Regions from separate parts of the Chryseobacterium cupriresistens genome, predicted to be linked through region 3. Evidence: riboswitches for the same ligand, from Rfam matches in the RefSeq annotation. Region 3 holds a riboswitch; each other region holds the start of a gene.
The links. A riboswitch is a leader RNA that binds a small molecule or an ion and turns the genes downstream of it on or off. The one in region 3 is predicted to bind S-adenosylmethionine.
Positions count from the first base shown of each region.

Region 1 (8,197 bases), on a different contig from region 3:
AGATGAGAATGGAGACCTTATAAAAAATGGGAAAGCTTTTTTTTATGAAGAAAAAAATGAAAATTATACTGAATTCTCTTTAATTAGAAATGGCTCTGCATTATTTATTCCTACAATTGAATATCAAAATCTGAGGATTAAAATAGTTTCAGAAAGCTTTCTTCCTGAAGAGAAAATAATTCATGATTTTAAAGCTTCAAAGTCATATGAACTGGGCTTCCAGCTCAAAAAAGATAAAGAATATGCTATTGAAGAAGTTGTCATAAGTAAAAGAAAACCCATCACGGTAAAAAAAGATACCGTTACTTATAATGTGGAAAGATTTGCGGATGGCACAGAAGTAAAACTTGAAGATATTCTTAAAAAACTACCGGGCATTGAGGTTGATGATAGTAATGGAAGTATTAAATACAAAGGCAAAAGCATAGAAACCATCACCTTAGATGGGGATAATCTTTTTGATAGCAATTATACGATTGGGAGTAAAAATATCAACTTTGATATGATTGATAAAGTAGAGGCTATAGACAATTATCAATCAAATCCTTTATTAATTAAGGCTGACAGAGGGGACAAGGTTTCTCTTAATGTAAAGCTCAAAAAAAGTATATTGAATATTTCCGGATCAGCAAGCTATGCAAGTGGCTATTTTGGAAACAGAAAACAGGCTTATGATTTTGGAGGAAACTTAATAACTCTATATAATAATCTAAAATCTTTTTCTACTGTACAATATAATAATCTGGGATTATCCGGAAATAATGATTTTACGGCAAAAGATTCCGATTTAAAATATGGTAAAACAATTGATGATATTCATACTACGGCATCACTGCCAGCTTCCAGATGGAACTTCAACAATAATTTTATAGTAAGTTTAAACCTGATTTACAAATACAATAAGAATACAAGTTTCAAATTTAATTATAATATTAATGATGATAAGGTTTTAATAAATGAACAGACTAGAAATTCTTATCAGACAGATCAGGTTAATTTTGAAAATAATTCTTCCACAACTATTACAAAGTCCATATTAAAAAATTTTTTTAGCGGAGAGTTTAATTATTTACCTTCAAAAAAGATCAGGGTAAACTCTGTTTTCTCTTTAGATAATACCCATGATTTCCGGGATGGTTTTTATACCTTTAATGATAATGAAAATTCACGGGATTTGCTTTTTAGGCAGACTTATTTTAAGAATGTAACTAATATTACAAAAGTTTTTAAAAATGAAGATGTTTTAGATTTCTTTTTTAAATTGAGCTCTTTCCGGGGAAATGATAATCAGGAATTTTCACCGAACCTGCAAGTAGAAGATTTGTATAGCCTGCAGAATGTAGAAGCTCAGAAAAATGTTTTGAGTAGCTATATAAACTATCATAAAAAAATAAAGAAAATTAATCTGACACAATCTTTAGGTTTCAAAAGTTATGATGTAAATTTAGAATCTGTTCTTAATGAGAATACAGGATTTAATAATGAGAGAAACAATGTATTATACAAGGATATCAGTTTTTTTGTAAACAGTAATCTGAAGTATAATTATCAAAAGTGGATTTTTGAATCCAGATTAAACTTTGAACAAAAAAAAATCAGGTATAATAATATATCAGAAGATTGGACTGCCAATAATTTTTTATTTGGAAACGAATCTAATATTTCTTATGTATTTGGTGGTATTGATGTACTTTCTGCAAATTTTGAATATAAAAGAAAGCCCATACTGGAAAACTATCTCTATGATAATTATATTCGAACTTCATACAACTCAGTACAAAGAAATTTAATTAGCAGAGATCTTCAGAATGCAACATCCGTTGGACTTAAATTCTGGCACAACGATTTTGAAAATCAGTTTTTGATTAATACTTTCTTGAATTATAGCAACGAAAGAGGGCAGTATTTTTCAAACCTAAATATGGAAAGTGATCTTATTTCCGCAGTTTATTTTTTTAGTCCAAGACAAAATAATCAATTCACACATTTATTTAACTTAACTAAATTAATTTACCCGATCAAAACAAAAGTAAAAATTAAAACATTTTACACAAGATCAAATTATTTTAACATAATTAATTCTGACGAAAGAAAAGTACAGGTTCAGAATTTTAATATTACCTTAGGCTTTAACTCAGCATTCAGCTCAAAAATAAGATTTGAAAATGAAACCACATTCGGTTTTCTGGATTATAAATCGGATGTTGAAACCGAAAACAAATCCATTCAAAATAAGTTTACATTTGTTTTGGTACCTATTAATAGTTTTTCATTTATCAGCGAATTTTATACCTATGTACCCAATAGAAAAGAAAAGGCAACCTTTAATTTCTTAGATGTTACGATAAAGTTTCTTCCTGTTAAAACAAAATACAGTTTCTCATTTTCTTTAAGGAATTTGTTAAATGAAAAATCATTTGTAAATACTTTTACTACAGATTATTCGCAGGTAATTCAGGCAATTCCATTATTGCCATTTCATTTTTCCTTTGGTGGAAGTTATCGTTTTTAAAGGTTCAATGTCTCCAGAAACTAGTTCTGCAAAAATAAACGGAATTTTATAACTTTGTAGAAGCAATAAGCAATAAGCAATGAAAATTACACTCAACAGAATAAACGACGATTTTTTATTTGAATGTACCAATGCTCAGGGAAATTCTATTCTTTTGGATAATACTTCCCAGCCGGGAGCTAAAGGAGTTTCTCCAATGGAAAGTGTACTGATGGCTGTGGCAGGCTGCAGCGGAATTGATGTAGTTTCTATTTTAAAGAAGCAGCGTCAGGAGATCAGAAGCTTTCAGGCAGAGGTAGAAGGAGAAAGAGTACAGGTAGAAGATGCGAAACCTTTTAAATCAATTAAAGTTAAATTCCTTCTGGAAGGAGAAATTGATCCTAAAAAAGCATTAAAAGCCGCAGAGCTTTCTTTTGAGAAATACTGTTCCGTATCAAAAACATTAGAACCGAATGTAGAAATCGGATACGAAGTCTATGTGAACGGAGAAAAAATTTAATCTCTTATATAAAATAACAAAAGCCGGATGTTTCATCCGGCTTTTATTATTACTCATTACCAATTACTCATTGCTTATTAAAAGGTGAGTCTTGGCTTTATCAGTTTCGCTACAGTAGCAGTCCATCCTGTTTGATGGGAAGCACCCACACCACGGCCGTTATCACCATGGAAATATTCAAAGAACGTAATATAATCTCTGAAGTGTTCATCATAATTGAACTTGGGATTGCCTCCGTTGAACGCCCTTTGGCCATGTTCATCCTTTAAAAATATTGAGCAGAGTCTTTTGCTGATATTCTGGGCTACTTCATCCAGGTTTCTTTTATCACCGCTTCCCGTTGGGAATTCTACTTTCAGACTGTTTCCATAATAATAATGGAAGCGCTGCAGGCTTTCAACAATCAGGAAATTGATAGGAAACCAGATGGGGCCGCGCCAGTTGCTATTTCCGCCAAACATTCTGCTGTCACTTTCTGCAGGCGTATAGTATACCATATTTTCAGACCCATGTACAGAGAATACAAACGGATTTTCTTCGTATACCTTAGACATAGCACGTATTCCGTAAGAACTCAGGAACTCATTTTCATCAAGCATTCTGGTCAGAACTTTTGTCAGTCTGTTTTTACGAAGTATGCTCATAAGGTGTTTTCGTCCGTGTCCTTCCTCGTCCCAATGGGAAACGAGTTTGGTAAGCTCCGGTTTATTTTTTAAGATCCACTCCATTCGGGTCCTGAAATTCGGCATCTTTTCCAGTAAGCGATGGTCTACAATTTCAACAGCAAACATAGGAATCAAACCAACAATACTTCTTAACCTCAAAGAAACACTGTCTCCGTTTCCAAGCTGCAATACATCATAGAAAAATCCGTCTTCTTCATTCCAGAGACCTTTTGTGCCTTCGCCCAGATTTTCCATAGCCTCAGCGATATAAAGATAATGTTCAAAAAACTTGATGGCCATATCTTCATACACCTGATAATATTGGGCAAGTTCCATCGCAATACGCATCATATTCAATGCATACATGGCCATCCAGCTGGTTCCGTCTGCCTGTTCGAGGTGCTGGCCATCCTTTAAAACCATATTCCGGTCAAAAGCTCCGATATTATCGAGACCCAGGAAACCTCCACCGAAAATATTTTTTCCGTTTTTATCCTTTCGGTTCACCCACCACGTGAAATTAAGCAGGAGTTTCTGGAATACTTTTTCTAAGAATAATAAATCCGGCTTTCCGTTATTTTTTTCATCAATTTTAAAAACACGGAAACAAGACCATGCGTGCACCGGCGGATTCACATCACTCATATTCCACTCATAGGCAGGAAGCTGTCCGTTAGGGTGCATATACCATTCTTTCGTAAGCAGTAACAGCTGTCCCTTGGCAAACTCTGCATCGATGATGGAAAAAGGAACACAGTGAAACGCCAGGTCCCACGTTGCATACCATGGATATTCCCATTTATCAGGCATGGAAATAATATCCTTGTTATGCAGATGATTCCACTCTGTATTTCTTACATATTCATTGAAATTTCTTGGCGCTTCAAAATTAGGATCACCTTTCAGCCATTTTCCGATATTATAATGATAAAACTGTTTGTTCCAGAGAAGCCCGGCAAAAGCCTGTCTCTGTACATTTCTCTCATCTTCGTTAACGGTATCACTCTGAATTTCCTGATAAAACTCTTCAGCTTCAGTCTGCCGGGTATTGAAAATTTCATCAAAGTTTTCAAAAGGCTCATCGGCTTCATCCGGGCACAATCTGAATTCAAAAACCTTTGATTCTCCGGCTCCGATAAGCTCATCGATCAGGAAAGAAGCTTTTGTCCCTTTCTTTGCGGGATTAATCGTATTTGCCTGGTGGGTAATAAAATGATTGATGCCATCTTTGAAATATGTATTTTCACCTGCAGGAGCTCCGTAAAGCTTAGAAGTATTGGTTTCATTATCACAAAATACGCTTTGTGCATTGGTATTTCGGGAATAAAGTTTTTTAATGGAGATACTGTCGTGTCCAATATTGATACTTCCGTCATGAGAAGCATTAAGCTCTGCCTTATAGGTGTTGTATCCCCATTTCCAGTTGTTTCTGAACCATACAGTAGGCGCTACCAGAATAGGTGCTTCATGCTGACTTCGGTTACAGACCGTTACTCTGGCAAGAATATCATTGTGATCGGCCTTGCAATATTCAATGAAAATATCAAAATATTCATCATTATCGAAAATTCCGGTATCGAAAATTTCATATTCCGGTTCCTTTTTACTGCGTCTTCCGTTTTCTGCAACAAGTTCATCGTAAGGAAATTCATTGATGGGATATTTATAAACCATTTTCATATAACTATGAGTAGGTGTATTATCCAGATAATAAAAGATTTCTTTGATGTCTTCCCCATGATTACCCTGAGGATTGCTCAAACCAAAGAATCGTTCCTTTACCATTTTGTCTTTCTTGTTCCAGAACGAAAAAGCAAAACATAAAAGCTGCTTTACATCAGAAATTCCGGCAATACCTTCTTCACCCCAACGGTAGGCATAGCTTTCTGCATTATTATGGTTGGTGAAATTCCAGGCATTCCCGTTCGGGCTATAATCTTCGCGTACATTTCCCCACTGCCGGTTGCTTACATAAGGTCCCCAGTTTTTCCATTTGGTATCTTGTAATCTATCTTTTTCGGCGGTCATATCTCATCACTTTTCCATACGAAGTTAGTTTTTTTGAGAAGTAATTCCAATTTTTTTCATCTGAATAATTATTAATATACTCTTGGAATACTTGTATTTAAGGGCTTTTTTAAATATTAAAATAATTTTTTTTTGAAATTAAAAGAAAAGAACTACCTTTGCACCATTCGTTCATTCAAATATTGAAAATGTTATCAAGAAAGGTTGAGGGATTAGACCCTATGAAACCTTAGCAACCCTTTGCGCAAGTAAAGAAGGTGCTACGTTCTACCAAAATAATTTTGGACAGATAACTTACTGAAGTTCTTTTCAGCCATTTCCTGTGGCATTTTCAATTGTATTAAAATTTAATAGAATTGAAAACAGAACTAAACTATATTAATCTTACGTATCAAACTCATTCCCAAAAGGAATACCATATCTCATTAAGCTATCAGCTTTTTGGGAAAGATCTGTTTACAGCCCCTGTTGTCTTAATCAATCATGCTCTTACCGGAAATTCAAACGTATCCGGAGAAAAAGGCTGGTGGAAACAGCTGGTGGGAAAAAATCAGATTGTTGATACCGATCAATATACCGTTCTGTGCTTCAATATACCAGGAAACGGATACGACGATTTTTTAATTGAAGATTATGAAGACTTTACTCCTTCAGATATCGCTGCGATATTTCTGAAAGGACTTGAAGTTTTACAGATCAAAAATTTATATGCCATTATAGGAGGCTCTCTGGGAGGAGGTATTGCCTGGGAAATGCTTGCCCAGCAGCCGGATCTTGCTGAGATTTTTATTCCTATTGCCTGCGATTACAGAACACACGACTGGCTTCATGCACAGTGTCTGGTTCAGAAATTTTTATTAAATGATAAGGAAGAACCATTACAGAAAGCAAGAATTCATGCCATGTTGTGCTACAGAACACCGCAGTCGCTCAATGACAGATTTCAAAACCAATATAATCAGGACAAACAACGCCTGGAATCAGAAGACTGGCTGGTTTATCATGGTAATGCACTAAACGAAAGATTTAGTTTAAAAGCTTACAAATTGATGAATCATCTCTTGATGAATATAAATGCTGCTGATACAGCACTGGAGAACATACAGGCACGAATGCACATGATCTCCGTAGATACAGATTTATTTTTCCCGGCTTCTGAAATCCGAATGTGTTTTGAAAACTTAAAAGAGAAAAATAAAGATGTTTCTTATCACGAGATCCAATCTATACACGGGCATGATGCCTTCCTAATGGAATATCAACAATTAAATAATATCATTAAAAACATTTTATAGAAGTAATGAAAAATGCTAACGAAATAAAATTTTTGAAGAACAGATCAATCGTTAAATTTGAAGGAGAAGATTTCCTGGGAGAAATCGGGATTGACGGACGAATTTTTAAAGCGCTTACTTTGGCGCGTATCAGTGTAGGAGTAATCTCTCAGCAGGCCGTAGAAAACGGAATTTCTATCCTGGTTCATGAAAATGATGCAGAGAAGGCAGTGGCTTGTCTTATCGATGAATTTGAAGCAGAAAGAAAGTCAGGAAAAGTTTCCCAGATCTATAGTATCAATAATGTTTCTGTCATTGGTTTTGTAGCAGAAGATTTTAATAAAGTCTTTGCTGAGCTGGCAAGAAATAATGTTTTTCCATTGCTTTTGAACCAGGTAGCAGGAGAAAACAGAGTCAATATCGTAGTGACGTCTTCACAGGATGAAAAAACAAGAAACATCATAGAATCTGAAATTTTCAAAAAACCGAAAACCGTTCATCTGGCCATTATTGGCCATGGAAATGTAGGAAAAACCTTGATAGAACAGGTACTTGAATCTGCAGAAGAAATTAAAAAACGTAAAAAAATAGACCTTAAAGTAGTTGCAGTAGCCAACTCAAAGAAAATTGCCTTCAACAAAAAAGGATTTGATGCCAATTGGGGGGATGAGGTTTTAACAGCAGAAAGACCGTCAAACGTGGAAGAACTGATTAATTTCTCTAACGAAAATCAACTGGAGAATCTGATTGTTGTGGATAACACCGCAAGCAAAGATTTTGTAAAAAACTATCACGCCCTGGCAGAAAACGGGTTTGATCTGGTGTCTTCCAACAAGATCTTCAATACCCTTCCAATTGAAGAATACAGAAAACTAAGATATACGTTGAGTAAAAACAACAGACGTTATCTGTATGAAACCAATGTGGGAGCAGGATTACCGTTAATTGATACCATCAAGTTATTACACCTTTCAGGAGAAAATATCACAAGAATTAAAGGCGTATTCTCAGGAACATTGAGTTATGTGTTCAATAATTTTTCTTTGAGGGACGATAAATTCTCAACCATTATCAACGAAGCTTTGGAGAAAGGATATACAGAACCGGATCCGAGAGAAGACTTATCAGGAAACGATGTAGCAAGAAAATTATTGATCCTTGCAAGAGAATTAGACTTAATCAACGAGTTCGGAGATATCAATATTCAAAACCTGGTTCC
Region 1 is NZ_JBKKJT010000012.1:104,022-112,218, forward strand. It holds gene ACLI50_RS21605 (hypothetical protein) at 1-2,512, shown strand, start outside; gene ACLI50_RS21610 (OsmC family protein) at 2,592-3,011, shown strand; gene ACLI50_RS21615 (MGH1-like glycoside hydrolase domain-containing protein) at 3,089-5,704, opposite strand; SAM riboswitch class I at 5,893-6,000, shown strand; gene ACLI50_RS21620 (alpha/beta fold hydrolase) at 6,061-6,999, shown strand; gene ACLI50_RS21625 (ACT domain-containing protein) at 7,005-8,197, shown strand, end outside.
Region 1: another riboswitch for S-adenosylmethionine. It lies ahead of ACLI50_RS21620 (alpha/beta fold hydrolase); the one in region 3 lies ahead of ACLI50_RS20880 (TonB-dependent receptor plug domain-containing protein).

Region 2 (8,197 bases), on a different contig from region 3:
AAATCTCTAAAGGCATAATTCATCAATTGTTTTCGATAAAAACCTGTTTTTTTCCGACGAAACTTTTTTGACATGAATAATTGTCTTCTTCATCTAAATGCTGTTTTCTCATAGAACCTCTTCCGGTACTTTTGTCAGAGAAATGTAATATAAATATCATTCAATCTGTCTTTTATAATATGGAAAAACACATTGTATTTATAGCCACCCTGATTTGTTCTTTTTCAGCAGCACAAACCAAAGACACCGCCAATGTCAACAAAATAGAAGCAGTTACGGTGAACGGTAAAAAAGTTATGGTGGAACGTAAAGTGGACCGTCTTGTTTACAATGTTCAGAACTCTATGCTTTCACAGGGAAGTTCAGGCACTGAAGTTTTGGCTGGTACACCTTTACTGCAGGTAGATGAAAATAAAGGGCTGCTTTCCATTGCCGGAAAAAATGGCGTTGCTGTGATGGTTAATGACCGGATGCTGAATCTTTCCGGATCTGAGCTAATCAATTATCTGAGGAACCTGCGATCCGAAAATATATTGAAAGTTGAAGTAATCACCACTCCTCCTGCCAAATACGAAGCTCAGGGAAACAGCGGGATAATCAATATTGTTCTTAAAAAAAATCAGAATCCCGGATGGAGCGGCTACCTGACCACGAATTATACCCAAAAGACTTATGCAGCATTCAGCACAGTAGCAGGAGTAAACTATCATAATGAAAAAGTGAAAGCATCTATCAAGTTTCAGGGATATGACGGAGATAAAAGATCGGTGGAAAATTATAAAATTACCGGGCAAAGCTCTTCTGTAAGCAGGGATGAAAGACGGGATATGAATGACGGATTGGGACTGAATGTTAATATTGATTATTCTCTTTCTAAAAATTCCAATATCGGACTGGTATATGATATTTCGAAAGGACATTCCAATATGGATATCAATTCAAAACAACATTACTTTACCGGGACCACTCCTACTTTGCAAACAGACACAGATTCAAAGCACCGTTCTTCATTTACTTCACAGATGCTTAATTTATATTTTGATCAGAAATTTGGGGAACATAAGCTCAGCATAGGTGCTAATTATTATGGAAATCTGCCCGATACAGAGGTAAATTTTACCACAAGAAATGTCGCTAACAACTCAACACAGATCGTAAAAAATCTTTCTTCAGTAGATTATAAGATCTATTCTGGGCAGGCAGATTTAACTTTAAATTTCAAAAAAATACAGTTGGAAACCGGAGCAAAATACAGCCAGTTTTCCAATAATTCGGACATCGGATATTTTAATTTTATCAATGGAAATTACACCATAGACCCTGCAAAAAGCAATCTTTTTGATTATAATGAAAAGAATTATGCCGCTTATATCAGCGTCAGTAAAGATCTTGGCGAAAAATGGTCTGTGAAAGCAGGAATCCGTTATGAATATTCACAATCCAGCGGTTTCTCTCCTTCTACACAGGCAAAATCTGAGAATAATTACGGTAAATTCTTCCCTACGGCCTATCTTTCTTATAAAGCCAATCAGGATAATCAGTTCAGCATTAATTATTCCCGAAGAATCAACCGCCCTTATTTCCGGGCTTTGGATCCGTTCCGATGGTATTCCAATCCGAACACGTATTATTCAGGGAACCCAAGCCTGCAGCCCTCTTTTAATCATAATATAGAACTTAACTATATGTTTAAAAGTAAGTTTTCTGCCAATCTTTACTACCAGAGAACAACAAATAACTTTGACCAGATCACATTCCTGACCGGAATTAACCTCATCAGTACGTTTGAGAATTACTATAATCAGGATAATTATGGTATCAATCTGAATTACACAGATACTTTCTTTAAAATCTGGGAAAGCAATATTTCGACTTCGTTCAGTTATAATGAGACTCAGATTACAAGGTTCAATCTGGTTCCTAAAAACGGACAGTCGTTTTATTATTCCCTCAATAATACATTCCAGCTCAATAAGGCTAAAACGTTCATGCTATTTGTCAACTACTGGCATAATCTTCCTTCCCGTGACGGATATACCGCTGTAAGGAACAGAGCAAGCCTTGATGCCGGAATAAAGATGAGCTTTGTGGAAAAAGCACTTCAGGTAAATCTTTCGGTGAGTGATATTTTTAAACAGTCCGGATATAAGGGTGATATGTATTTTACAGATAATACACAGTCATTCAACAACTATTGGGATGCCCGAAGAATGACACTCAGCGTTACCTATAATTTGGGAAACCAGAAAATCAAATCCAATAACAGAGCGGTGAATTTCGAAGAGAAAAACCGTGCACAATAATAATGTAACAGTAATTTAAAAAAATAAACTCATGAAAACCTTTATTTATATTTTTCTTGTATGCCTTTCTACATTGATATCTGCTCAAAAAAAGCCTTCAGATTATTTTAAAAATCCAAAGACGAAGGTTTTGGTGGTAGGCTCCTTTCATTTTGATTATCCAAATCTGGATGCCCATAAAACCAATAAAGAAGATCAGGTAGATGTACTTTCTCCCAAAACAGCAAAAGAAGTCACAGAACTGGTAGAATATATCAAAAGATTTAAGCCGACAAAGATTGCAATTGAGGCCTGGCCGGGCTGGAATGCCAATCAAAAGCTGAAGGAATACAGCGAAGGCAAACACCGTGACAAAAGAGATGAGCGTTATCAGCTTGCTATGAGAATAGCCAGTGAACTCAAAATAACTGAATTATTCAGCATTGACGCAGAATCTATTCTGGATGACCTTGAAAAACATTTTGGGAAAACTGATTCTGCATTTTTTAAAAACCTCAGTAAGGATTATGATTTCAGAAGTGATGACCCGATCTCCCAACAGTTTATTGCCTTCTACAAGAGTTCTGAGCCTAAAAATTTTAAATCTCTTCTGGACACTTTTACTTATATGAATTCCAAAGAAAGCCATCAGTACGGATACGGGGCTTATCTTAGCGGTGACTTTACACTAAGAGAATATGACGGCGCCGATATGCTCGCTCTTTACTGGTACAGCAGAAACCTGAGAATGTTCCGCAATATTCAAAATATTCCTCACAACGGAGAAGACAGAATTCTTGTCATTGCAGGAAATGGACATGCAGCAGTACTTAGACAACTTTTTACCTCTTCCGCAGAATATGAATTCATTGAATTTTCTTCACTGAAATAAATAAAAAGACAGAGATTCAGTCTCTGTCTTTTTTTAATCAAAACTTCAGTCTTTATATTAGAAGCTGAATTCAATTCTTGCAAACAAGAACCTTCCGCCTATACCATACTGGGAAACCTGTCTGGAATAGAAAAACTGGTTATCTGCTGTTAATGAACTTATTGCGGGGCTTTTAGAAGGCAAAATATTAAAGATATTATTACTTCCTACTGTTGCTGAAATATTTTTATTAAAATTATAGCCTACTGATAGGTCTGTTATCACGCGGCGGTTAAGGACGAAATGCTCTGTACTTCCTGTTACACCATCAAAGTTAGCATCCACAACATCTGCATCGGTCACTTTACCAAAGAAAGAATTACGCAGTACGAAAGTAAAGCCGGAAGCTCGCACAGTATTGCCTAATGTAGCTTTTACACGGGGTACAGCTTCTTCAAAATAGATTCTGTTCGGTTCTGAGAAATAATTATTGATCTGACTTACCAATTTAGGAGACGCGTGGATATCCCCGATTCTTTTAGTCTGATTAAAATTGATTCCCAGATTATTCTCCAGGGAAATTCCTGATGAGATTTTTGAGTTCTGGGAAATGGTGATATCAAGGCCTTTTGTCTGAGAATCTACTGCATTGGCAAAAAAGTTGGCAGCGCTGGCTCTTGCAAGATCAAAAGCATCCTGTAGAACGGCCTGATCCGAGCCAGGAGTAAAATTACCATCAGGGCGATAGAAGAGATCGGTCAGTACGACTCTGTCTTTGATCTTGATTAAATAAGCATCCGCTGTGAAAGTAAGGCTTAATGCCGGAATCTTCCAGGTAATTCCTGTACTGTAGGATTGTGAGGTTTCCTGTTTTAATTTTGGAATACCCAATGCCTGTGCAGCCTCAGAATTATTTCTGAAAGTACCCACCTGCGTTGTCTTCCCCTGCTGAATCAGCGTAGAGGTAGAACTGTAATAGATTTGTGCTAATGAGGGCGCTCTGAACCCAGTAGAAACAGCTCCTCTCCAGTTGAGATTGGAAGCCAGTTTTACATTGGTTGCCACCTTATAATTGAATGTAGATCCGAAGTCTGAATAATTCTCATACCGTACAGCTCCTTCCAATAACCATCTATCGGTAATTTCCAGTTCTGCATCAGCATAAGCTGCAATACTGTTTCTGTTTCCGGAAACTGCATTTTCAGGACTGAAGCCGGGGAAAACCTGAGCACCTGCGGGTCTTACACTTCCAAAAAAATCGGTTACTTTTTCATTTTCAGGGGTTTTGGCTGTTACTACCCGGCCATAGATATCGTAGGAAGCATAAGAGTTTTCTTTTCCGGCATTTACTTTATAATTCTCGTGTCGGTATTCACCACCAAACGCAATGTTCAACCCTTTCAGAACATCATATTTCTTAGAGAAATCAAGGTTGACAGTATTTTGTGAGAATTCAGATCCTCCAGCATCAAAGGTTCTTGGAGAACTATCTGTAAGTGATGCATTAAAAGTATTGACAACACCAAAACCGAAAACATTTTTCCCGAATGTGTTACTGAAATCCACATTCCAGCCATCCCATTTTCCTTTAATTCCGGCTGCAAGGGAATAATCATTTACAGTGGCTTCAATCTGAGGCAGATATCCGTTGGGAGTAACTGCATTGATATTCCTTTCATTATTTGGAAGCCTGTAAAATCCTCCTGCATTACCAAGACGGTAACTGTAGCCACCAAATGAATAAACCTTCCAATCCTCATTTACAGGAATTTCAGAATTGAAGAAGAGCTGTCCGGACTGCAGTTTAGACTGCCCTGCTCTCAAACTGAAATCTTTTCTCTCCAATCCTCTGTAATTAAGCTCCTCAGAGGTAAAATCTTTACCCAATATTTTTTGAAGCTCAGAAATGCTGTTTGCCCCGGAAATCTGAGATTGAAAATCAGGTGCAAAATATCCAACCTTAGTTGCATACTGTTTAATGGTATTGATGATTTGCTGAGTATTGGAAGTATTGGTAATGTTTTTATACAAGCCGTCAATATTCACTCCATCCTGTAATGCCCGGTAATTAATGGCATTATAGGCGTTGAAAATATCTCCTTCCCTCACTCCTGCTCTGGAATAAGGATCACGGTATTGGGCGGAACCGGTAACATTAAAAAATCCGGTTTTACCTATTTTAGTGCCATAATTAAGGTCTACAGAAACAGTCTGTCCGTCTACCCCTCCGGAGAAATTATTGGCAACAGGTGAAGCATATCCCCCTAAGAATACCTGTCCGGAAAATCCCAGCCTTTTTTTCAGTCCGAGGTTTAGCACCCCCGCAATGGCATCAGATCCATACTGGGCAGCAGCTCCATCCCTTAAAACTTCTATTTTTTCCAATGCAAAAGCAGGAATAGCATTAAGGTCGGTTCCCACAGAACCTCTTCCCGGCGTAAGGGTAACATTAATCAGTGAAGACTGATACCTTCTTTTTCCGTTGAGTAATACCAAAACCTGATCCGGTCCTAATCCTCTCAACAGTGCCGGATCCACAAAATCAGTTCCGTCATTTACAGTATGTGATGTGGATGAAAATGAGGGTACGATATAGTTTAAAGCCTGGCTGATATTATTCGTCGGGCTCTGTTTTAAAATTTTAGATATATTAATGATGTCCACCGGAACAGGAGTATCGGTCAAAGATCTTCCGGAACCCCTTGATCCAAGGATAACCACATCTTCTATTTTCTTCGATTGTAAAGTGTCCGTCTGTGCGTAATAAAATGAAGAAATAAGCACGATAGAAGGAATAAAAATTCTTTTTTTGAAATTATGCATGTTTGTTGTGTACTTTTTTGTTGATGAAATTTGTTTTTTAAGCAATACAGATCCTGTAGCCCTAAATTGTAAGGTTACCATAGAATTCGAAATGTTTGTATTATTTTTTAGAAATAGAAAAGGCTAGAAACAACAACACATGCGCATGTAGAAATGGCATGAGAACATATCAGAGTAATGAAGGCTCACTTCATGATCTGAAGAATAAAAAATTACTGATGGAATGTGATTTCCCTTGTCTTTAAACATTTGATTTTAACTTTAAAACAAAAATTCAAGATGGGAGTAATGATAGAATGATAAACATTTTTTCCGGAAGATCCGGCTTATCGATTGCAGCACCTTGCTTGTTTTTGCAGGTTGCTATCCCATCTAGAGATTCTTGATAATTACCTGGCAAAGATATAATTATTTCCGAAATAAAAAAAATTTAGCCTAAATTTTCGATTTTCAACATTTTAGCGTAACAAATTATCTTTTTCAGCGTCTAACCGGATAACAGTAAAAACATTATGAAAAAAACAATTTTCGCTTTATCCTTATTAAGTTCTGTTCTTATTTTTTCTCAGGAAAAAAATAAGAAACCTCAGGAAAAGCAAATTGAAGGCGTAGTCATTACCAAAACTAAAAAAGCCGTTGAACAAAAAGCAGACCGTACTATTTTTGACTTTTCTGAGCAGCCTCAGCTGAATAACGGAAACGTTCTGGAAGGAATTAAAAAACTTCCGGGACTTGTATCTACCGATATTGCCGGGATGATGTATCAGGGAAAAATGCTGGAAGTATATCTTAACGGAAGACCTCTGAACATCACTTCCAATGAATTGAACTCCTTCCTTGAAGGAATGCCGGCCAATTCCGTAGAGAGAATTGAAGTGATCACCCAGCCAGGTGCTGAGTTTCCGGCAACTTCCGGAGGTGCCATCATGAATATCATCACCAACAAAAATGCAAATAAATATTTAACCGCTACGTATTCAGGGAATTATTCTTTTACAAATTACGACAAGTATAGAAGCAGAACGACCAACTCCGTTAATTTAAATGCCAGAAATAAATATTTCGGATGGCAGCTGAATGTTGGGCAGAATTACCGTGAAAGTATGCTGAATGGCCAGCAGGATGAGCTTCTAACAAGCCATACCGATAGATACGCACGCGGATATTTTGCAAAATCCGGATTAACTTTTGATCTGGGACAGGACAGGTTATTATTGAACTACGATATTTATCACAATAATAATGACAACTATACTTTAAGTGACGGGCATGGAGATTTACCGTTCAAGAGAAACCCGAAGGATTTACAAGAAGCTTTTTATACTTCTTCTGACGTTGCCCATACCAATAATTTAAGACAGGAAGCAGTTGTAACCTATCAGAAGCGTTTTGCTGACAAATCTCAAAAACTGGATTTCCAGTTTGGATATACAAGATCAGACAGCAAATTTTCTCAGGATAATTACTTTCAGGATGGAACATTTGTAGCTTATCCCAATGAGCCTCTTGATAGCCCTACCAATGGATTAAAGGATATTCTGAATAATAAATCTGTGATGAATATTGCCAACTTCAAAGTAGATTACGCACAGCCGATCAAGCTTCTTGATGGTGGGAAAGTAAGTTTTGGAGGATTATATGAAAGGCAGGATTATGATACAGAAAGTTTTGGACTGACCAATCTGGAATATCAGAGACAGACTGCTTCTACGTATTTGGAGTTCCAGGCTAAACTGAAAAAGTTTGATTTCACGTTGGGATCCCGTGCTGAAAATTATGATATTTCAGGGATAACAAGGTATTTTGATAAAGATACAAAACTGGTGGAAGCTGATTTGATTCCTTTTAATAAGTTTAAGCTGTTCCCGAACGCAAGTGTACAGTATAACATGATGAATCAGGTTTATATTGCCGCGAATTACAACAGAAAAATCAGTCTGCCAAGTATTTCTGCCCTGAACCCGAATAACGTAACATTCTCCGGACCTAGTACAGAAGTAAATGGTAACCCGAATCTACAGCCTACTATTTTTGATAATTATGAATTGAAAATATCAGCTTTTGACTATGCGTTTATCGGGTATAGCGTAAGCTCGGCAAGCAATCAGGTAGCACAGATCATCCGAAAAGACGGAAGGAAACTCTTCAATGAGCAGGTGAATATTTCCAATATGAAAATTCACAATTTCAATGTGGGGCTACCGGTTCCTTTTATGATTTT
Region 2 is NZ_JBKKJT010000010.1:38,600-46,796, reverse strand. It holds gene ACLI50_RS20035 (hypothetical protein) at 23-160, opposite strand; gene ACLI50_RS20030 (TonB-dependent receptor domain-containing protein) at 180-2,303, shown strand; gene ACLI50_RS20025 (DUF5694 domain-containing protein) at 2,335-3,174, shown strand; gene ACLI50_RS20020 (TonB-dependent receptor plug domain-containing protein) at 3,232-5,976, opposite strand; SAM-I-IV-variant riboswitch at 6,273-6,370, opposite strand; gene ACLI50_RS20015 (outer membrane beta-barrel protein) at 6,489-8,197, shown strand, end outside.
Region 2: another riboswitch for S-adenosylmethionine. It lies ahead of ACLI50_RS20020 (TonB-dependent receptor plug domain-containing protein); the one in region 3 lies ahead of ACLI50_RS20880 (TonB-dependent receptor plug domain-containing protein).

Region 3 (8,197 bases):
TAGGTATCTGTCTGGTTTCCTTTTAACGCTTTAGGGTAATTCATTTTCTGAGAATAAAAAGATGCTGAAAATAATACTCCAGCTGTTAACAATATAGGCTTAAAATTCATACTGATCGGTTTGTCTCAAAAATACGTAAAGTATGTGAAATAAAAAAAGCCCCGTTGTATTGGGACTTTCTATACTTTATAATCGGTTATTCATTGGCTCCGAAGCTTTCAAAATAAAAATCGGTAAGGTTGGAAACAATCTCATCCGGGCTTCCGTTCCAGTAATATATTTTGTCTCCTACTTTCATTTCGTAAAGATTAAAACTCTGATCAGCTGTTACTGTTTTATCAGCATTTTTGAAATCCTGAGCTGCCTGAACCAGATATTTTTTCAGTTCTTCTGCTTTTATTTTACTCAGATCGCCTTTTGGTCCGGAAGTTAATTTCGAGGGAACCAGAAAGCTTACGGAATAACTTATTTCTGCAATTTTTTCGTCCTTAACATATTCATTCGGTACCACTTTTACATTTTTAACAGTCAGTTTTCCTGTTTTAAAATTCCCAAACATCGCAATAAAATACTCTTCCGCCTCTTTTTTGCATGCTGCAGCCGTGGCTTTAGGGAAAGCAGCCAGAAAATTCTCAACGCTGCCATTTATCATTTCTTTTGAAGTTTCCTTAAAATCTACCTGATACGCATTCTGGCCTTCTACAGTAGGTCTTAGATAATCGTTAAGTTTGTTCAAAGCAGTTTCATCATTATTCACAAAAGTTCCGAAAAAGAGTTCAAAGGCTTCTTTGGGTTTCTTCACTTCTGTCTGAGCCATCAGCTGTTGTCCCATCACGGAAAGCAATAGCAGGAAAATAATTTTGTAATTTTTCATAGTTTAAATTGTATTTAGTATGTAAAAAAGCCTCTGAAAAATCAGAGGCTGTATTTTAATTATTTCGATTTTTTAGTAATTTTCTTCTTCCCCTTTCATCTTTTCTGCATTTTCTGCCATGATTACGGCATCAATCATTTCAGAAATATCGCCATTCATGTAAGCATCAAGATTGTACATAGACTTGTTGATTCTGTGATCTGTAACTCTACCCTGTGGATAATTGTACGTTTTAATTTTTGCAGAACGGTCACCGGTAGAAACCATGGATTTACGTTGTGCAGCGATATCTCCCTGTACTTTCTGTAATTCGATATCGTATAGTTTTGTTCTCAGCATTTCCATCGCCAGCTCACGGTTAGCAAGCTGAGAACGAGCCTGCTGACAAACCACAACAAGTCCTGAAGGCTTGTGGGTAAGCTGAACTTTCGTTTCAACCTTGTTTACGTTCTGACCTCCGGCACCACCTGAACGGGAAGTCTGCATTTCAATATCTGCAGGATTCAGTTCAAAATCTACTTCTTCAGCTTCCGGAAGAACTGCAACCGTAATGGCAGAAGTGTGTACTCTTCCCTGAGATTCTGTCTCAGGTACACGCTGTACACGATGAACTCCGGATTCAAACTTCATGATTCCGTAAACACCTTCTCCTTCCACTTTCATGATCAATTCCTTGTATCCTTTCGCTGCTTCATTAGAATCTGTCACTTCATGTCTCCATCCTTTTGTTTTGAAATACATGGTATACATTCTGTAGATATCTTCCACAAAAATAGCGGCTTCATCACCTCCGGTTCCGGCACGTAGTTCCACGATAACGTTTTTGTCATCTGCAGGATCTTTAGGAATCAGCAATACTTTCAGCTCTTCTTCCAATCCGGGAAGTTTAGCCTGGGCTTCCAGTTTTTCTTCTTTAGCCAGATCTACCAGATCTCTGTCTGAACCATCTGCAATGATTTCTTCAGATTCTGCGATACTATCCAAAGCGCCTTTGTACTGATCATAAACTCTTACAATTTTTCCCAAATCACTATATTCTTTGTTCAAAGAAGAATATCTTTTTTGGTCTGAAATGACATCAGGCTGTATAATAAGGTCTGCAACCTCATTATATCTTTGTTTTATAGCTTCTAATTTTGGAATTAATGATTTAGACATTGTAGAAATTTTGTGGGTGCAAAGATAAGGATTATTAATTCAAAATTAAAATTCCAAATCATCATAAATTTTTGAGCATTAGGGATAAAGAGTCAAAAAGGTAAAAAAGCTGAATTGTAAAAATGTTTATTATATTGAAATCAGGCTCTAAGATCCTTTAGAAAGTCTTCTGTCTATCAGATATAAAATAATTCCTACAGCGATAATTCCCAATCCTATCAAGCTTTCCTTAGGGTTATGAATGAATGTAAAATAGAGAATATAGATACTGAACAGCAGAAAAACAGCCGGAAAAATATGGAAAGCATTCGACTTAAAGATCTTCCTGTCTTTTTTCTTCAGGAAGAAAACCGTCGAAATCGCAAGACTTGCAAAAAGCTGTAGTATAAAAGCTGTATAGACAAAAATTTCTTTAAAGCTTCCCGTTAAAATAATAATAGCAGCAATCACAGCATGGGCAAAAATAGCTCTTACCGGAATTCCTTTTGTATTTCCAGATGATAATGGTTTCCAGATTTGGGTATGTTTTGCAAAAGCCTGTGTCAGTCTTGAGCCAACCCACAAGTATCCACTTATGGTTGCAATCAGCTGCAGGGCTATAAAAATATTAACAATTTTTCCAAAAGCCGGACCCAACATATTGACTGCTGCTTCGCCCATCACATCTTCTTTTCCTGCCAGCTGATTCACTGGAGCGTGTTTCAGCATAATATAATTCACCAGAATATAGCTTACCGTCACAAAAACAGTTCCTATAATCAATGATTTAGGAAGGTTTTTCTGCACATCCTTTATTTCTCCCGCAATATAGGAAGCTGAATTCCAGCCTGTGTAGGAATAGGTCACAAATACCAGAGAGGTTGCAAAGGCAGGAAGCATGATCTCATTCTGCCAGCTGTCACTGAAATTAAGGCTGTTGCCGATCTGGGGTGAATTTGAAATTCCTACTCCAAGAATAACCAGTACAATAATAAAAGCGATCTTAATGAATGTAAAAAAGTTGTGAAACCTGCTGGATGTTTTCAGGCTGAATGATAATGCAATTGCCACCAGGAATATCGCGGCTATGGCAAATCCGTTTCCAAAGCTATAATCAAATACAGAAAGGTATTTTGACATAGCCAAAGCAGCCAGCGCTACGGGAGAGGAAAATCCTATGATGAGCGAAATCCAGCTTATGAGATATCCGAAAATCGGATGATAGGTTTCTTTAAGATAAATAAAATCGCCTCCGTTTCCTTTAAAATGGGAACCCAATTCTGCGTAGCAAAATGCCCCAAACAAAGCGAGAACCCCTCCGATGCTCCATAGCAGGAAAATACTGTAGGTGTTGGTAATATCGGAAAGCTGAAATCCCAGGGTGGTAAAAATCCCTGTTCCGATCATATTGGAAACGACGATGGCTGCGGCTGTTTTCCAGCCAATCTGATGTGAGGCAGTACTCATTTAATGATTAAAAATTAAAATTAAGCCTTCCGAAGAAATAATTCCCCAGCGTTCCCATCTGCACAGGCGCATATTTGAATACTCCATAATATGAATTTTTATAAATCTGGCGGTCCGGAAAGACATCAAATATATTGTTGGCCCCTACTGTAAAATTGATACTTTTGGTGATATCATACCCAACGCTGATGTCTGTCACTACTTTTGGTGAGAATTCCTGCACGTCTCCAAACGGATAACCATCTCTTATTACCTTACCAAAATAGGTATTTCTTACGAGAAAACTGAATTTTCCTATTCCATAATTTAATCCTAATGAAGCTTTTGTTTTTGGAGACAGTGTTTCAATGATATTGATCTGATCGGGACCAAAAAACTGATCCTGAGGCGTTCCTAAGTTTTCAGGAAAATGAAAATCTGTGATTTTTGTTTCCGTATAGTTTCCGGCAAGATTCATATTTAATTTTCCATTCCCAAGAATCCAGTCATAGGAAACCACTACATCTACTCCTTTCGTTTCTGTATCAATAGCATTGGCGAAGAATCTTCCGCTTTCTACTTCATTTCCATGCCCAACTACAGCAGGATTTGATAATCTTGGATCTGTAATATTACCTGTAATAACTATTCTGTCTTTTACTTTAATAAAATAGCCATCTATTGTAATGAACAGTCCTTTTAATGGTTTTAACGTCAATCCGGCACTTGCATTGACAGAAGTTTCCTGCTTGAGTTTATCAAATCCAAGAATTCTGGCAGCTTCACTATCGTTGCTGAATATTCCTTTGGTAACAATCTTTGAACCGGAAGTAGAAATATCTGCATAGGAATTATTAAAATACTGCTGCTGAAGTGAAGGAGCCCTGAATCCTGTCCCAACAGCGGCTCTTACCGCATAGTTTTTTACAAACTCATATCGTACCGCGAGTTTTCCATTCAAGGTGTTTCCGAAATCTGAATAATTTTCAAACCTGGCAGCAGCATCAATATTCAGTTTTTTATCCAAATCATAGGAAACATCTGCATATACTGCGGTGGAATGCCTGTCTTTCTTCAAGGCATTGTTGGGAGAAAATCCAATAAAGGATTGAGATCCTCCCGCACCAAGTACTGTTGATCCTTCAGTAGCTACATTTCCATCGATGTCATATTGGGTATAGGATGCTTCGTCACCCGCTTTAATCTGGTATTGTTCAAACCTGAACTCACCACCGAACGCAATATTGAAACGGTTTATATTTTTAGAAACATCAAGATTAATGGTATTCTGAAGGAAACTATGGGCGCCTGCATAAAAACTTGTGGGTGATTTTGCTCCCAGAGAAGCATTATTGGTGTTGCTTACCTTATAATTGAAGGTATTGCTCCCGAATGTATTACTAAGGTCAAATAGCCAGTTGTTAACATTATATTTTGCACCTACAGCATAGGAAACATCATATACCTGAGACCCAAGAACCGCCTGAAAACCGTTCGGATAAATGGATGAAACCACATTAGACTTTTCGCTTGGCAGTCTTCTGAAACCAAACCCTTCTCCTTCTTTAATACTGAATCCTCCGAAAGAATAGAGTTTAAAATGATCATTAAAGGGATATTCTGAATTGAAAAACAACTGTCCCTGTCTGATCTGGGCATCTCCGATCTGAAAATTGAAATCATCACGGGTCAACCCTCTTTTTTCAATTTCGGCATCATCCGCAGCTCTGGCTGCTTTTACCGCTTCAGCGTCACCTGCAAATTCATACGCAAAATTATCTCCGAAAATATCCAGATCGTGATTTTGAGTTCTTGTGGTTTTTCCTCTGTGGCTTAATTGCAGGGAAAGATTGATATAACCGTCTTTCTTTCCTAATGAAGCTCCGTAGTTGACTCCTGCCTGATACGTATCTCCATCATTTCTTCCACTTAATCCGTAAGTAAGGCTTGCTGAAGCTCCGGCATTTTTCTTAAGAATTATGTTGATCACTCCGGCAATAGCATCAGAACCATATTGTGCAGCAGCTCCGTCTCTTAACACTTCTATTCTATCAATAGCAATTACGGGAATGGTACTCAAATCTGTTCCTACGGAACCATTTCCTACAGTATTCTGATAATTGACCAATGAGGTTGTATGTCTTCTTTTTCCGTTAAGCAATACGAGAACCTGATCAGGGCCCATTCCTCTTAATGTTACGGGATCAATATGCTCTGTGCCATCAGAAGCAGACTGCCTCACTGCATTAAACGACGGAATCACATAATTAAGGAGATCCTGAGCAGTCATTTGGGGAGAACTTCTCTGGATTTTGTCAATATTAATTACATCTACAGGAACCGGTGTCTCCAGCTTTGTTCTTTTGACATTACGGTTTCCGACGATGATAATATCTTCGATCTGTTTTCCTTTTTCCTCACTTTCCTGAGCAGCTACCAGAATTGCTCCAAGCAATAGTACAGCTGTGCTTAATTTTTTCATTTTTGTTCTTGCCAATTAATACTACCAATCTGACGGATCTTTCCGCAGATACACAAGACTTCAAGAAATGGAATTCATATAGAGTATTGACTTCAATTATCTCTCCCAAAGGGTTGGAATTAGCACCTTTACACGCTGGAATTGTGCAGGTTGCTAAGGTTTCACCGGGCCAAATCCCTCCACCTTTCTTGATAAATCTACGGCAAAAGTAGACTATTTTTCTGAACTTACAAAAAAAGCAAATCTGCTGATCTGCAAATTTGCCTTTTATTTTGTATGGAACTTGTTTAAACTTTTTATTTTTGAACCATTAAGATTTAATAAGAGTTTAAAAGGATTAAGAGAAACTTAAAAATCAGAATGATTAACCTTAACTATACTTTATTTCTTAAACCTTCTTAATGGTTTTTAAGATATTAAATATTTTTTATAAGTCTAGACAACTAAATCTTTTGTTTTATTTAATAATCATCTTTTGAATGGCTATTCCTGTATCTGATTTCAACCGCACAAGATACGTGCCTGCCGGATAATCAACCTTCAAATTATAAGTTCCGCTCTCTTTATCGAGTTTGAAAGTATCCAGTTTTTTACCGGTCATATCAAAAATTGAAATTTCCCCATTTTTTGCTTTATTGAAAACCAGTTTAGCGATTCCATTTCGGACAGGATTATCTGCAATCTGAAGAGATAATTTGTTGGCGGCATTGACATCTGCTGTTGACAAAGCACCCGCGTAATTACCAAAGATTCTAAATTCTCCCGATTGTAAAGTGATTGGAGCTGTTGTGGAAGCTACATTTGAAATACTGTTGTCCATCAGATTCTGCCATTGACCTGTGTAAGGGAAATAAGGCACTACATTCTGTGCGGAAGTCGTGTAATTGGCCAATACGACAACATTCTTTATTCCTGTTGTAATAGAGGCATCATATACATAAATTCTTGTGATCAGACCATTGGGGTCGTTCGTAAGATTGTTGGATTCTATACTATAGGTTTTCGATTTAAAGACCTGATGACTGTTTCTGATGTTGATGATTTTAGCCCATGTATCGTAGACCGCCTTTCTATTCAGATCAGTATCATATCCGAGCGTAAATGCAACAGGTTTCTCATCGGTTCTGCATCCGCTGTCTATCGTACCGTTTGCACATCTGTTGATGCTGAATTCATATCCTAATTCTCCAAACTGCCAGATCATTTTCGGACCAGGGATAGTAAAGAACGTGGCCCCGAATGTTTTCATTCTTTCAAGAGCGGTATTCAGGTTTTTTACATCATAGCTTCCGTTCGCTGCACCGTATGCAAGGTTTTTAAACATCAGTCTTTCTTCATCGTGGCTTTCTCCATAGCCTACGGCACTCATATTGGTAAATCCGTGAAGACTGTGGTTCATTCGGTCGTAATTGCTGTTTTCCTTATATCCCATCGTATTCTGATTGTAAGGATCTGTCTGTTTATTCCAAAGCATAACGCCTTTTCCTTCTGCTATTCTGTAATTCGCCCATTGCTGTTCTTCTGCATCAGTTCCAAGGTGTTCGAAGATCATATAAGAATTGGGATCAATGGCCCATTGTTTATCAGCATAATTTTTCATGATATCCACTCTGTCCTGCTGGTAGGCATTGGTACAGGCCTCATCATTTTCAGAACAGCTTTGCGTAAATCCTTTGGTTAAATCCCAACGGAATCCGTCTATGTGATATTCAGTCAGCCATTGCTCAAGACATCTTTCAACATAATATTGCGTTGAAAGGCTGGTATGGTTAAAATCGTTAAATACATTGTATGAATGTTTCGGAACCTGATTAAAGTAAGGGTTGTTGGCTGCAACATTTCCATAGCCATCACCATCCGGATCAATATTCCAGAGTCTTACCAGAGGTGAACGTCCTGTTGCGTGATTAAATGCGACATCCAGAATGACTGCAATTCCGTTCTGGTGGCATACATCTACAAATTCTTTGAATTTTTCCGGAGTTCCATAGGCTTTGTCCAATGCATAATGGAAAGAAGTATTATATCCCCAGGAAAGATTTCCGTCAAATTCCATGATGGGAAGCAGTTCTATAGCATTGATTTTCAAATTCTTTAAATAGGAAATTTTATTGATCAGTGACTGCCAGTTCTTTTCCTGTGTGAAATCTCTCAATAATAATTCATAGACTATAAGATCCTGTTTCGCAGGTCTTTGAAAATTGGTAACCTGCCAGTTATAAGCGGCCTGGCCTGTTTTAAATGTTGACACTTCAAAA
Region 3 is NZ_JBKKJT010000011.1:92,118-100,314, reverse strand. It holds gene ACLI50_RS20900 (prolyl oligopeptidase family serine peptidase) at 1-110, opposite strand, end outside; gene ACLI50_RS20895 (hypothetical protein) at 197-874, opposite strand; gene prfA (peptide chain release factor 1) at 947-2,032, opposite strand; gene ACLI50_RS20885 (APC family permease) at 2,180-3,478, opposite strand; gene ACLI50_RS20880 (TonB-dependent receptor plug domain-containing protein) at 3,486-5,939, opposite strand; SAM riboswitch class I at 6,033-6,137, opposite strand; gene ACLI50_RS20875 (alpha-amylase family glycosyl hydrolase) at 6,397-8,197, opposite strand, start outside.

Region 4 (8,197 bases), on a different contig from region 3:
AATTCGTCGGCAGATATTCAGCCGGACCAGAATATGATGACAGGACAGTCTGCACCGGTTATTGCCATTTTAGCAAATGATGATAATACTGCAGGAGATGCTTTTGCCAACAGAATGATTGCAATGTCTAAAGAAGTTCAGGGTATAAAAGCCTTCAGTATGTTCTATTCTCCTGTTTTCGAGAAGAAAGTGGATGAGCTGAGCCAGGCAAGTCTTGTATATCTGATGGATAGAAAGATCAATACAGACGGTAGCTTTGAGAAAGAAATTCTGGCTGCTTATAAAAGCAAATACTGCAAAACTCCACCGAAATATGCGATCGTAGGTTTTGATGTGGTAAATGACATGCTAACCAGAGAAAATAAAAAAGGAGAGATCTTTAAACAAATGAATAAAGTTCAGACTCAGCTTGCGACCAAATTTGAGTTTGTAAAATCTAAAGCTAACGGTGCTTATGTAAATACAGGTTACAGAGTAATCAGGTTAGTACCATAAATGATTTATAGCACTTAAAACGAATATTGTTAACATTATAGTTATATTTGCATAATATTTAATTTAATACATGAAAGCACTTGTATTTCCAGGGCAGGGTTCTCAGTTCGTAGGAATGGGAAAAGAATTGTATGATTCTAGAAAAGATATTAAAGATCTGATGGAATCTGCCAATGAAATTTTAGGTTTCGACATTCTTTCCATTATGTTTAACGGTACGGATGCGGATCTTAAGAAAACAGAGGTTACCCAGCCTTCAATATTTATACATTCAGTAGCAGCATTAAAAGCCGTAAATGGTCTTGGTGCTGAAATGGTAGCAGGACATTCTTTGGGAGAGTTCTCAGCTTTGGTTGCCAACGGAGTTTTATCCTTTGATGACGGTTTGAAATTAGTTTCTGAAAGAGCGAAAGCGATGCAGGAAGCTTGTGACGCCAATCCAAGTTCTATGGCTGCAATCTTAGGATTGGATGATGCCAAGGTTGAAGAAATCTGTGCACAGATTAGCGGGGTTGTTGTTCCTGCTAACTATAACTGTCCGGGACAATTGGTTATTTCAGGGGAAACTCCTGCAGTAGAAGATGCTTGTATAAAGCTGAAAGAAGCAGGCGCTAAAAGAGCATTGCTGTTACCGGTAAACGGAGCTTTCCACTCACCATTGATGCAGCCTGCACAGGAGAGACTGGCAGCAGCTATCGAAAAGACAAAATTCAGAAAAGCAACTATTCCTGTATACCAGAATATCACGACAACAGCGGTAACCAATCCTGATGAGATCAAACAAAACCTGATCGCTCAGCTTACCGGTCCAGTAAAATGGACACAGTCTGTTCAGAATATGATTAAAGATGGCGCCTCTAACTTTGTGGAAGTAGGACCAGGAAAAACCCTTCAGGGATTGATCAAAAAAATTGACGGATCTGTAGAAGCAACTTCTGCAATCTAAATAAAAAAATATGAGCGCGATCTTTTCACCGGGCAAGCTTATGCTTACTTCAGAATATTTCGCAATCGATGGAGCTCTTGTCTTAGCGGTACCTACCAGGCTGGGACAAGAGTTTTTCTTTGAAGAAAAAGAAGATGGAAAATCTCTTATTCTTTGGGAAGCCTATCATCAGAATACATTATGGTTAAAAGCTGTCATTGATTATAAGAACTGGCAGATCTTAGAAACCAATATTCCATCAAGCGCTGAGTTTATTACCAAAACATTACAAAATGTTCAGCTGCTTTCTGACAGTAAATTCAAAACAGACCTTACTTATTATTTAAAAACAAATCTTCAGTTTCCTGCGGATTATGGGCTTGGAAGCAGTTCTACGCTGATGAATAATCTTGCGGAATGGGCTGAGATTAATCCTTTCCATCTTAACTCTATCAGCTTGGGAGGCAGTGGATATGACATTGCAGTTGCAAAAGAAAAGTCCGCAGTGCTTTTCCAAAGTAAACCTGAGATAAAATATGAGAAAGTAGATTTTAATCCGTCCTTTAAAAATGAACTGATTTTTATTCATTTAAATCAGAAGCAGGATAGTAGAGAAGGAATCAATTTTTACAAATCAAAAAAGAAGTCCCCGGAATTGGTTGATGAATTTTCGGATATCACAAAGAAAATTATGTTATGCGATGAATTGGAAAATTTTTCTGCATTAATGATGATTCATGAGCGAAAAATTGCCGATTTTCTTGAAATTCTCACAGTTAGAGAAAAATTTTTCTCAGATTGCCCTTCATTTGTCAAAAGTTTAGGTGCATGGGGTGGAGATTTTGTGATGAGTGCGAAATTTGGGGACTATAAGAACTATTTTTGGGAGAAAGGTTTTACGACCGTTTTTGAATGGGATAATATAATTGGTTTATAATCAATATATTACAATCCTGTTTTTTTATTTGCCATTCTGACTTATATCAGTATATTTAAACCACCTTTAACAAATAATTAATATTATTTTTGTTGAAAGCAATAAAGAAATAGAAAATATAAGTAAAATGAAAAACACTAAAATCATCCAGGATTTAGAGAAATTAGGGATTAAAGGAAACTATGAAGTAGTGTATAATCCTTCTTATGAAGAATTATATCAGGCTGAAGTTTCTCCTGAAAATCAGGGGTTTGAGAAAGCTGAGCTTACAGAATCAGGCGCAGTATCAGTAAAAACAGGAATTTTCACAGGTCGTTCACCTAAAGACAGATATATTGTTCAGGATGATGTTACAAGAGATACAATTTTCTGGGATGGTAAAGTAAACTTACCTACAACAGCAGAAATTTTCGGGTCTTGTAAAGAACTAGTGCTGAACCAGCTTGCCGGATCTAAAAAGATTTATGTAGTAGATACATTCTGCGGAACGAATGCGGATACGAGACTTAAAGTAAGATTTATCGTTGAAGTAGCATGGCAGGCACATTTTGTTACTAATATGTTCATTCGTCCTTCTCACTATGAGCTTGAAAACTTTGGCGAGCCGGATTTCACAGTTATCAACGGATCAAAAACTACCAACCCGAACTGGGAAGCTCAGGGATTAAACTCTGAGAACTTCATCATGTTCAACCTTACTGAAAAACTACAGATCATCGGAGGTACATGGTATGGAGGTGAGATGAAGAAAGGGATGTTCGCCATGATGAACTACTATCTTCCATTAAAAGGTATGGCCTCAATGCACTGTTCTGCAAACGTAGGAGAAAAAGGGGATGTAGCTTTATTCTTTGGTCTTTCAGGAACTGGTAAAACAACTTTATCAGCAGATCCTAAAAGATACCTTATCGGTGACGATGAGCACGGATGGGATAATAACGGAGTATTCAACTATGAAGGCGGATGCTACGCTAAAGTTATCGACTTATCTGCAGAAAAAGAACCGGATATCTTTGCTGCCATCAAGAGAGATGCACTTCTTGAAAACGTTGTTGTTAACAATGGAGTAGCGGATTATACAGACGGATCTATCACTGAGAACACAAGAGTTTCTTATCCAATCTATCATATCAACAAAATTGTATTGCCTTCCAAAGCAGGTCATGCCAAAAAGATAGTTTATCTTTCAGCAGATGCATTCGGAGTACTTCCTCCGGTTTCTATCCTGAATGAAGATCAGGCTCAATACCACTTCCTTTGCGGTTATACATCAAAATTAGCAGGAACTGAAAGGGGAATTACTGAACCTCAGCCATCTTTCTCTCCAGCATTTGGTGAAGCATTCCTTACATTGCACCCAACAATGTATTCTAAAACATTAATCGGTAAAATGAAGGAGCACGGAGCTAAAGCTTATCTGGTAAACACAGGTTGGAATGGTACCGGAAAGAGAATTTCTCTAAAAGATACCAGAGCAATCATTGATGCCATCATTGACGGTTCTATTGATAATGCTCCTAAAACTCAGGTTCCGATCATGAACCTTGAAATTCCTACTGAATTGCCAAACGTTTCTACAGGTATTCTAGATCCTAGAGATACTTATGAGAACGCTTCAGAATGGGAAGAAAAAGCAAAAGATCTTGCTTCAAGATATATCAAGAACTTTGAGCAGTATTGTGATACTGAAGAAGGTAAAAAATTAGTAGCTTCAGGACCTCAATTGCAGGAACAGACTATCTAATAGTTACCAATCAACATATAAAAAGCCTCATCACTGATGAGGCTTCTTATTAGTATTTTTTACAACTTTCAATCAATTGATTCTGTTCATCCAGTTTCAGGACTGTTGATTTGATTGATTCTTCAGTCAGATATTTTATAATCATAAAATGCTTTGAAGAAAAGTAAGACTTTCCGTCCAATATTTTATTTAAATACTTTGGAGTAGTGAAGGTCATCCAATATTTTGTTTTGTCAGAAAATTCAATGGTGACTTCTATAGCAGATTCAGTATCCTCTACTATTTCATCATCAATATGAATGGAAATAATTTCCGGTTCTTTCTCCAAGCAGAAATAAAACTTAGAATACCATCTGAGCTTTCCTTCATCATTCCAGATTCTTATATTTTCAGCATTTATTTCTTCAACGATATAAGATTTTCTTTTTGTTAATTGTCTGGAATTTACCCCAATGCTTTTACAGTAAATCTTATCCTTTATCTTCATAAATTATTTTTCATAATCATCTGTGAAAATCTGTGAAATCCGTGGTTAAATAAAAAAGTATAAGTTATTTTAAACTTAATAAGGCCAACCGATACCCATCCATTCCAAAGCCTGATAAGACTGCATCCGTATTAGCTGCTGTTACAGATTTCTGTCTGAATTCCTCTCTTTTATAGATATTGCTGATATGAACTTCTACTTTAGGTTTTCTGATATTTTTTAAACAGTCTGCAATCGCATATGAATAGTGAGTATAAGCCCCGGGATTGATCACTACTGCATCGAAGTCATCCTCCTGAAGCCTGTTAATAAGCTCGCCTTCAATATTAGACTGGTAATATTTTATATCATGAGCCTGAAACTCGGATTTCAAATTTTCCAAATAACTTTCCATAGAAACATTTCCATAGATTTCCGGTTCTCTTGTGCCTAAAAGATTGAGATTAGGCCCGTTGATGATTAAAACTCTCATACCATAAAATTAAAAACTTTTTTTAATTAATGGCCAAAAATTTCAATGTGATGTAGATTTGTTTCAATTGAGTTTTTAATAATGATATTTGTCATATTTAAATAAATGATAAAGCTTACAACTCCTTATTGTTATGGCTTTTATTAAAATTTTATGTTAATTATTAAAAATTTATCATGAAAAAATAATAAGTCTACTTGTTTTGTAGACTAAAAGTTTTTAGCTTTGCAACCATATTTCGATCGGCTTATAAAGAAAGATGGAGGGAACTGACCCTGTGAAGTCTTAACAACCTACCCTTGGGGCAAGGTGTTACGTTCAGCCTTTTAAGGAAAAATAAGCATTTGGTTTATCGTATTTATCGATGCCCTTTGCTGACTTTTCTGCAAAGGGTTAAATTTTAATATATGATAAATAAAATTGATTATGATTAGTAAAAATTTATTTAATTCTAAAGCCTGGATACCTCCGGTTGCGGCTTTTTTTCTGGGAGTCACCAGTGTAAGTGCACAGAATTCCAGACTGAAAAAAGATAGTCTTCATGAAAAGGAGCTTGATGAAGTCGTAGTGGTAGCTTACGGAAAAGCAAAAAGAAACAGCTATACCGGTTCTGTAGCCACCATTTCCAGTGATAAAATCAATAACAGACCTGTAACCAATATTACCAAAGCATTGGAAGGGCAGGTTGCAGGGATTCAGACCACCAGTGCCTCAGGGCAGCCGGGTGCGGTTTCTACTATCAGAATCAGAGGAATCGGTTCCATCAGTGCTTCCAGTGATCCTTTATACGTAGTAGACGGAATTCCTTTTGACGGAAATATTAACTCTATCAGCCCAAGTGATATTGAATCCATCAGTGTTTTGAAAGACGCTACAGCAAGTGCCTTGTATGGTTCAAGAGGGGCAAACGGAATTATCATCATCACTACAAAATCAGGAAAAAAAGGAGAAGCCAGAGTAAATTTTAATATCAGCCAGGGATTCTCAGGAAGAGCTGTCAAAGATTATGAACAGGTAAACACGGATCAATATTTTCAATTATATTGGGAAGCATTAAGAAACGGATATCAGTCCGGTAAAGTTTCTTCTCAGCAGGCTGCTCAGATGGCAACAGATAATCTTGTTTCTACCCTTGGAATTAATCCATATGGAACTGCTTATCCAAAACCGGTGGGAACAGATGGAAAATTATTGTCAGGGGCATCACCACTCTGGAATGATGACTGGAGAGATATTCTACAGAGAGTGGCATCAAGAAACCAGATGGATCTTGATATCAGCGGAGGAAGTGAGAAAAGTAATTACTTCTTTTCCCTTGGTTATCTGGATGATAAAGGGATGGCCATTGAATCTGGTTTTAAAAGATATAATACCAGGCTTAAAATTAATTCCGAAGTTAAAAGATGGCTGAATGTTGGAGTAAACTTAAGTTATACGAACAGTATTCAGCAGGCACCAACTTCTTCAGATTCCAAGGCAAGCAATATCATCAATGCCGCAAGGTTTATTCCTTCATTCTATCCTTATTATGAAAGAAATGCAGACGGAACTTACGTTTTAGATGCTGACGGAAATCCAATTTATGATTTTGGAAAATACAGACCTACAAATGCACTTCAAAATCAGAATGCTGCTGCAACGTTGCCTTTAGATAAAAACGAAAATAAAGAAGATAACTTTTCAGGAAAAGGATTCATGGAATTCACTTTCTTGCCGGAACTGAAATTCAAAACAAGCTTCTCAGTTGATTTGGTGAATTATAACGGACATTATTATTCAAATCCATTACTTGGGCAAGGTGCGGAAATTGGAGGTTCGGTGACGAAGACCAATACCAGAACACTTTCCTATACAACCAGCAATATTCTGACGTATGATAAAAAGTTTGGAAAGCATCATGTTAATGCATTAGCAGGACATGAATTCTATAAATACGATTATCAGACGATTTCAGGAACAAGAAGTCAGTTTTCACTGCCTTATTACTATGAGCCGGATGCTGCTTCTCTGCTGGGAAGTTTCAGTGGAAACAGTAATAAATTAAGCTTATTGAGTTTCCTTGGAAAAGTAGAGTATGACTACAATAATACTTACTTCTTATCTGCATCGGGAAGAGCAGACAGCTCTTCAAGATTTGCGAAAGATAACAGGTGGGGCAGATTCTGGTCAGTGGGAGGTTCGTGGAAAATTTCGAATGAGGAATTTATTAAAAGCCTGAATGTTTTCAATCAGTTGACATTGCGTGCCAGTTACGGAGGACAAGGAAATGATAAATTACTTAGACCTAACGGACAACCGCTTTATTACGCTTATCAGGAGTTGTACAGATTTATCAGTCTTGGTGGAGAACCAGGAACAACCCTTGAAAAAACATCAACCAATAATGTGAAGTGGGAAACCAACCTTAATTTAAACGTAGGATTGGAATTCGCGATTCTGAATAACAGGGTTAAAGGAAATATCGAATACTTCAAAAGAAAAAGCCAGGATCTTCTGTTTAATATGCCGGTTGCGCCGTCGTTGGGGATCAGTGATTATCCGGCGAATATCGGAACGATTCAGAATACAGGGTTTGAATTTTCATTATTTACAACACCTGTTAAAACTGAGGATTTCCAGTGGAATGTTGATGTTAATCTAAGTACTTTAAACAACAAAGTAACCAAATTGCCAGGAGGTTCTCTTGTGGTGGGTAGCAAGTTGTTAACGGTAGGAGGTTCTGTATATGATTTCTTTATTCCGGAATGGGTAGGTGTAGATCCAAGCAATGGAAAGCCATTGTGGAAAACAGTTTCTACCGATGCCAGTGGAAATTCAGTGGAAGGAACGACTTCAGAATACTCAAAAGCGACAAAACTATTGCAAGGTTCTGCATTGCCTAAACTGACAGGTGGAATCAGCACAAGTATCACCTATAAGAATTTTGATTTTTCAGGATTATTGACCTTCAAAATCGGAGGGAAAATTCTGGATACCGATTATACTTCCATTATGCATAACGGAAGTGCCGGAGGACGTGCATGGAGTTCTGAAATTCTGAACAGATGGACACCGGATAATCCATATACAGATGTTCCTGCATTGAGCACAACAACGAATAACTGGACATCAACGTCTTCAAGATTCCTGTATTCAGG
Region 4 is NZ_JBKKJT010000005.1:414,900-423,096, forward strand. It holds gene ACLI50_RS16305 (LysM peptidoglycan-binding domain-containing protein) at 1-495, shown strand, start outside; gene fabD (ACP S-malonyltransferase) at 566-1,441, shown strand; gene ACLI50_RS16315 (GYDIA family GHMP kinase) at 1,452-2,357, shown strand; gene pckA (phosphoenolpyruvate carboxykinase (ATP)) at 2,485-4,101, shown strand; gene ACLI50_RS16325 (hypothetical protein) at 4,151-4,588, opposite strand; gene ACLI50_RS16330 (type II 3-dehydroquinate dehydratase) at 4,653-5,060, opposite strand; SAM riboswitch class I at 5,305-5,403, shown strand; gene ACLI50_RS16335 (SusC/RagA family TonB-linked outer membrane protein) at 5,487-8,197, shown strand, end outside.
Region 4: another riboswitch for S-adenosylmethionine. It lies ahead of ACLI50_RS16335 (SusC/RagA family TonB-linked outer membrane protein); the one in region 3 lies ahead of ACLI50_RS20880 (TonB-dependent receptor plug domain-containing protein).